2 regions of the Kitasatospora sp. NPDC041917 genome follow, and region 1 is predicted to be linked to the other one. Evidence: riboswitches for the same ligand, from Rfam matches in the RefSeq annotation. Region 1 holds a riboswitch; the other holds the start of a gene.
What was found. A riboswitch is a leader RNA that binds a small molecule or an ion and turns the genes downstream of it on or off. The one in region 1 is predicted to bind glycine.

Region 1 (3,393 bases):
TTGCTTCCTCCCGTACATAGTGAATGAACTGAAGTAACCATGCAGGGAGATACTTCAGAGTGTCAAATATCGAGTGGTTAAGCTTTGGCAAAGACGAACGGTCGGGTACGCGACAAGGGCGGTCGGGCGCCCGGTCGGGCGCGCGACCAGGGCCCCGGACGGTGTCCGGGGCCCTGGTCGCGGGGCGTTGCCCCCGCGGTCAGACGAGCGGCCGCAGGCCGGCCGGCCGGGGCGCCTCGTGGGCCATGTCACGGGCCACGTCGGGGGACGCGCTGGAGGGCGGGGCGGAGGAAGGGGCGGGGGTGGCCGAGGCGGTGGGCCGGGTGGCGGTGGCGTCGTGGACCTCGACGTTCTCGCGGCGGAGTTCCTCCCGGACCACCTCCTCGGTCGTGTACCGCTCGACGATCAGGCGGACCCGCTCGACGGGGGCGAGGTACTTGCGCACCACCGCGCGTTCCTCGCGGAGGGTCACCTCCTCGACGGCCTCGGAGATCTCCTTCTCGGTGAGCGTGGCGCGTTCGGCGTCGCTGATCGGCGTCCGCTCGACCCGGACGCGCTCGCGGACCACCGGGATGCGGCGCTCCACCTGTTCGGTCGTCACGTACTTGCGCAGCTTCGCGGTACCGAGGGTGTGCCACTCGGTGGTGATCTCCAGTCGCTCCTCGCGGCAGGTGACCTCGACCGGGCTGCTGGGGGCGGACGAGGAGGCGTCGGCGTTCGCGGCGGCGGTGACGGTCGCGGCCGCGGTGGTGGTGGCCATCGGGGCAAGCGTGGGGACGGGCGTGGCGGCGGGCTGCGGCTTCGGCTCCACGACAGGGGCGGTGGAGGCGGTGGTGGCGGCGGGTGCGGCGGGTGCGGCGAAGCCGGGCTCGGCCGGCGGGGAGGCCGTGGGGGCCGCGGGGGTGCTGAGGGTCCGCATGTCGGCCTCCGGGGCGCTCCTGGTGGTGTCGGCGGCAGCGGGGGTCCTGGCCGGTGGGGGTTCGGGGGAGTGCTCGGGTGACCGCTCGGGGGTGTGGAAGGTGAGCGACTTGGCCGGGGCCGCCGCGGTCGTCGTGGCGGCGGCCGCCGCCGTGGTGCCGAAGTCGAGGTCGGGCTGCCTGGGCCGGCTCCCGTTCTCGCCGTTCGGGCGGCTGTCCATCGGGGTGTCGAGCCCGTAGTAGCGGTAGAGCTGGAGTTCCTGGGCGGGGGACAGGTGCTGGCCGACGCCGAAGTCCGGCGACTCCTTCACCAGCGACTTGTCGTACGGCACCCGGAGCTCGTCGCCGGCGAACTCGCTCGTGGTCAGCGGGACGAAGGCGTCCCGGCCGAAGATGCCGGTCCGGACCGCGGCCCACTCGGGCCGGCCGGTGGCGTCGTCCAGGTAGACCTCGTCGACCGTGCCGATCTTGTCTCCGTTGCGGTCGACGGCTTTGTGGCCGATGAGGTCCCGGGGGTCGATGTCCGTCTGCACTTCTTTCCTCCCGCGCGCTGAACCTGCGGAACTCCCGCAGGAAGGCGGCCGGAGCACCCGATTCCGTCCGCCACTTCACACCAAAAGCCATGAATCGGACGAGCGCGACCCCGGGTGCGCCGTCCGGGGTCGGCGCTGGACCGTCCGGGGGACGCGCGTAGACCTCCAGTGACCAGACACACCCGTGATCGGGGGGCCTCCCGCTGGTACCCTGGGCGGCGACCGCAGAGCCCGCTCGGGAGAGTCTCCGATCACGAAAACCGCTGGTCGGAGCGCCGAAGGAGCAACTCCTCCCCGGAATCTCTCAGGCATCCGTACCGTGTGGGGTAGGTCACTCTGGAAAGCAGGGCAGGAGCGTCGGCACGGAAGCCGGCGATCACCACCCTCACCGACGGTGCAAGCCGGCGGAGCGCCCACAGCGCTCCGTGCGGGTGAAGCTCTCAGGTCCCGATGACAGAGGGGGAGGCCTGTCGGGTCCGCGCGCCCAGGCTCGTCCGCTGCCCGCAGCGGTGGAGCCGGCCGGCGTGCGTACCCCCGCCGGTCCGTGACCAGGAGGCCTCGACCACCATGAACGCCCAGCCGAACGCGGGACGCCCCACCGGCGCCTCGACCCTCACCGAGCTTGAGCTGGCCAGCCCCTTCGAGAACCGCCACATCGGCCCCGACGCCGCCGCGCAGGAGAAGATGCTGGCGTCCGTCGGCTACGGCTCGCTGGACGAGCTCGCCGGGACCGCGGTGCCCGAGGCGATCCGCTCCATCACCGCCCTGGACCTGCCCGCGGGCCGGTCCGAGGCCCAGGTCCTCGCCGAACTGCGCGAGCTGGCCGGCCGCAACCAGGTGCTCCAGCCGATGATCGGCCTGGGCTACTACGGCACCTTCACCCCGCCGGTGATCCTGCGTAACGTCATGGAGAACCCGGCCTGGTACACCGCCTACACCCCGTACCAGCCGGAGATCTCGCAGGGGCGCCTGGAGGCGCTGCTGAACTTCCAGACCCTGGTCTCCGACCTGACCGGCCTGCCGACCTCCGGCTCCTCCCTGCTGGACGAGGGCACCGCGGCCGCCGAGGCGATGGCGCTGGCCCGCCGGGTCACCAAGGTCAAGGGCGGCGTCTTCCTGGTCGACGCCGAGACCCTGCCGCAGACCGTCGCGGTGATCAACACCCGCGCCGTGCCGACCGGCGTCGAGGTCGTCGTCGCCGACCTGTCCGAGGGCATCCCGGCCGAGATCGCCGAGCGCGGCGTCTTCGGCGTGCTGCTCCAGTACCCGGGTGCCACCGGCGTGGTCCGCGACCTCACCCCGGTGATCGAGCAGGCGCACGGCCTGGGCGCGATCGTCGCCGTCGCCGCCGACCTGCTCGCGCTGACCCTGCTCAAGTCCCCGGGCTCGCTGGGCGCCGACATCGCCTGCGGCACCTCGCAGCGCTTCGGCGTGCCGATGGGCTTCGGCGGCCCGCACGCCGGCTACCTGTCGGTGCGCGCCGAGTACGCCCGCTCGCTGCCCGGCCGCCTGGTCGGCGTCTCCGTCGACGTCGACGGCAACCGCGCCTACCGCCTGGCGCTGCAGACCCGCGAGCAGCACATCCGCCGCGAGAAGGCCACCAGCAACATCTGCACCGCCCAGGTGCTGCTCGCCGTGATGGCCTCGATGTACGCCGTCTACCACGGCCCCGACGGCCTGGCCGACATCGCCCGCCGCACCCACCGCTACGCCGCCGCCCTCGCCGAGGGCCTGCGGGCCGGCGGCGTCGAGCTGCTGCACGGCGAGTTCTTCGACACCGTCACCGCCGTCGTCCCGGGCCGCGCGGCCGAGATCGCCGCCGCCGCCCGTGCCAACGGCATCAACCTGTTCCAGGACGGCGCGGACCGGATCTCCGTCTCCACCGACGAGACCACCACCCGCGAGCACCTGGCCGGCGTCTGGGCCGCGTTCGGCGTCGAGCC
Region 2 (3,393 bases), on a different contig from region 1:
GCTGCACCCAGGCCCGGCGCAGGGCCCGCACGGCGCGCACCTCGGCGGCCTGCCGCTCCAGCAGCGCGAAGAACGACTGGGCGTTCAGCTGCGGCTCGCTCAACTTCAACGGCCCGGCCGGCAGCCGGTCCAGGCCCGCGGCGACCCGCCGCAGGTCCGCCCAGGGCACGCCGACGCCGCCGCCGGGCGCGTGCGGGTTGAGCCACAGGCCCCAGCGGGTGCGGTAGAGCGAGGCCGCGATCTCCCGGCCGGAGATGACCTCGTGGGCCCGCGCCCAGCCGGAGGCGGTCAGCTGCTCGGACGAGGTGACGGCCGGCGCGTAGCCGTGGCCGCTGATCTCCATGTTCCCGTACTGGGCGTCCGGGCTGCCCGGCGTGCCGTGCCACAGCAGCATCCAGACCTGGCCGTCCGCCAGCGCGTGCAGCAGCCCCTCGTACGCGTCGTAGCGCTCCGGCGCGACGTCGCGCAGGGCGCGCTCCAACGCGCCGGGATCAGCTCCCGGGCGCCCGGCCGGTGCCTGGCCCCAGGGCCCCGGCACACCGCCCGCTCCCGTTCCCGCACTCATGCGCCCACCTCGCCGCGCCTCTTTCCCTCAACCCGCCGGCCCGTCGGCCGTCTGCACGCACCCTATGGCGCTGCACCGGCCACCGCCACGGCGACGTGCCTTTGATACGAACCCCGCTCAGCCCCGCGAATAGAACGGCAGTACCCGGGTGAGCAGCCACTCGACCACCGGGTCGTCGGCGAGGTCGAGCAGTACGAGGTGGACGCCGCCGGGCAGCGGCGCGGTTCCCAGCGCTCGGCCGAGCGCGTCGTTCACCGCGGCCGGATCGGCCGGTGCCGCCGGGTCCAGCTGGACGCCCACGAACATCACGGTCGGCTCGCCCTCGATGCTGGCCAGCGCCCTGCGGGCGGTCAACACTCCCGGCAGTGACGACAGTTCGCCCCGGCAGGCGGCCAGGAAGTGCTCCGGGTCCTCGCCCGGCACCGGCTCGCGCAGCGCCACCCGGCCTCCGGTCGGCGCCGTGGCGTCGTCGGCGGCCTCCCAGCGGTCCCCGCGCGGACCGCGGCGCAGCTCGGCGACCCCCTGCGGCGGCACCGGGATGCCCACGGCCGCGTCCGGGTTCACCGCGATGCCCACGCCCAGCGGCAACCCGCGGGCGAACTCCCACACCGGCGCCACCGCGAAGGCCATCCCCGGCGCCTGCTGGAGGAACACCTCCTGCGAGGAGAACACCGGCACGTACGGGTCACCGCCCAGCTCGACGGTCGGCAGGTCCAGCGCCTGTCCCTGCGGATCGGCCCCGGCCGGCAGCGGCACCCACACCTGGCTGCGCGCCAGCACCTCGATCACCCTCGGCGTCGCGCCCGGGTCGCCCAGGGCCGCGGTCAGCACCTGCTCCAGCTCGTTGGCCGGCCAGGAACCGCCCGCCGGCGCCTCCTGCGGTCCGCCCCACTCCTGCTGCTGCTCCACCGGGTACCCCATGCGCCGCCGATCCCGCCCTCTGCCGCTCGGCCGCCCTCTGCTGCGCCGACGCGCAGCAGTCTAGGGCCCCGGGGCCTCCCCTTTAGGGCTCGTGTTCGGGTGCCCCGCGGGCCCCGGTCCCGGGTGCCGCCCCGGGCCCGCGTCCGGGTGCCGCGCGGTGTGACCGGGTCCCCTCTCCCCTCGCCGTCCCGGACGTGCCATGATGTGCCCGTCCGACGGCATGCGCCGCGGGCCCCCACAACTCCATACCGGCCGCTCGAACCCGCGCGGGAGAGCCCGGAGTGCCGTTCAGGCACAGCCGGCGCCGAAGGAGCAAGTCCTCCCCGGAATCTCTCAGGCACCCCTACCGCACGGGTTAGGCACATCTGGAAAGCGGCGCCCGGCCCTGTCGTGCGCCCACCCACGGTGCAAGCCGTCATGCTGTCCCCCAAGCTGGAAACAGCTGCGGGCGGTGGGCGGTGAAGCTCTCAGGTTCGACGACAGATGGGGAGACCCACGCCGCCGCATGCCCGCGCGCAGGGTCGAACCCGAGCGGGTCCGGTCCGGCGCGTGCACCCCTGAGTGCCCCGACCGAGGAGTTCCTGGCCATGTCGTCCCTCCGCCTGACCGCGCTCGACGCGCTGCACCGCGCCCTCGGCGCGACCATGACCGACTTCGCCGGCTGGGACATGCCGCTGCGCTACGGCAGCGAGCGCGAGGAGCACCTCGCGGTCCGCACCCAGGCCGGCCTGTTCGACCTCTCGCACATGGGCGAGATCACCGTCACCGGCCCGCAGGCGGGCGAGATGCTGGACCACGCGCTGGTCGGCTTCGTCTCCGCGCTGGGCGTGCTGCGCGCCCGCTACACCATGATCTGCGCCGAGGACGGCGGCATCCTGGACGACCTGATCGTCTACCGCCTGCGCGAGGACGCCTTCCTGGTCGTCGCCAACGCCTCCAACGCCCAGCTGGTCCTCGACGAGCTGATCGCCCGCGCCAAGGGCTTCGACGCCGTCGTCACCGACGACCGCGACACCTACGCGCTGATCGCCGTCCAGGGCCCGGAGGCCACCGGCATCCTGGCGAAGACCACCGACGCCGACCTGCCCGGCCTGAAGTACTACGCGATCCTCCCGGCCCGGGTGGCCGACCGCGACGTGCTGCTCGCCCGCACCGGCTACACCGGTGAGGACGGCTTCGAGATCTTCTGCCGGCCGGCCGACGCCGAGCCGGTCTGGCAGGCGCTGACCGCCGCGGGCGAGGGCCACGGCCTGATCCCGTGCGGCCTGTCCTGCCGCGACACGCTGCGCCTGGAGGCCGGCATGCCGCTGTACGGGCACGAGCTGTCCACCGACCTCACCCCGTTCGACGCCGGCCTGGGCCGGGTCGTCCGCTTCGACAAGACCACCAACGAGGGCGCCTTCATCGGCCGCAAGGCGCTGGAGCAGGCCGCCGCCGCGGCCGAGACCAACCCGCCCAAGGTGCTGGTCGGCCTGGTCTCCGAGGGCAAGCGGGTGCCGCGCGCCGAGTACACCGTGGTCTCCACCGAGGGCGAGCCGATCGGCCGGATCACCTCCGGCGCGCCGTCCCCGACCCTGGGCAAGCCGATCGCGATGGCCTACGTCGACGCCGCCCACGCCGTCCCCGGCACCACCGTCGCGGTGGACGTGCGCGGCAAGCACGAGCCCGTCCAGGTCGTGGCGCTGCCGTTCTACAAGCGCGCCCGCTGAGCCTTCGCCGGGGCCCCCGTTTTTCCGTTTGCGCACGTCGCGGCCGTCCGCGCGGCGGCCCGCTTCGTCGTACCCGCTTCCCATCCTGGAGAATGACGCCATGAGCAACCCCCAGCACCTGCAGTACACCAAGGAGCACGAGTGGCTGACCGCGGCCGCGGACGGTGTCTCCACGGTCGGCATCACGGAGCACGCCGC

Region 2: it holds a riboswitch for glycine, as region 1 does, so the genes downstream of both, gcvT (glycine cleavage system aminomethyltransferase GcvT) here and gcvP (aminomethyl-transferring glycine dehydrogenase) in region 1, are expected to answer to the same signal.

Annotation. Positions count from the first base shown of each region.
Region 1 is NZ_JBVJBI010000040.1:13,627-17,019, forward strand. It holds gene ACZ6EM_RS32695 (DUF2382 domain-containing protein) at 200-919, opposite strand; partial or broken gene ACZ6EM_RS32700 (PRC-barrel domain-containing protein) at 1,067-1,450, opposite strand; glycine riboswitch at 1,677-1,780, shown strand; glycine riboswitch at 1,782-1,914, shown strand; gene gcvP (aminomethyl-transferring glycine dehydrogenase) at 2,018-3,393, shown strand, end outside.
Region 2 is NZ_JBVJBI010000007.1:276,959-280,351, reverse strand. It holds gene ACZ6EM_RS11615 (enhanced serine sensitivity protein SseB C-terminal domain-containing protein) at 1-565, opposite strand, end outside; gene ACZ6EM_RS11610 (enhanced serine sensitivity protein SseB C-terminal domain-containing protein) at 683-1,486, opposite strand; glycine riboswitch at 1,744-1,845, shown strand; gene gcvT (glycine cleavage system aminomethyltransferase GcvT) at 2,074-3,195, shown strand; gene gcvH (glycine cleavage system protein GcvH) at 3,296-3,393, shown strand, end outside.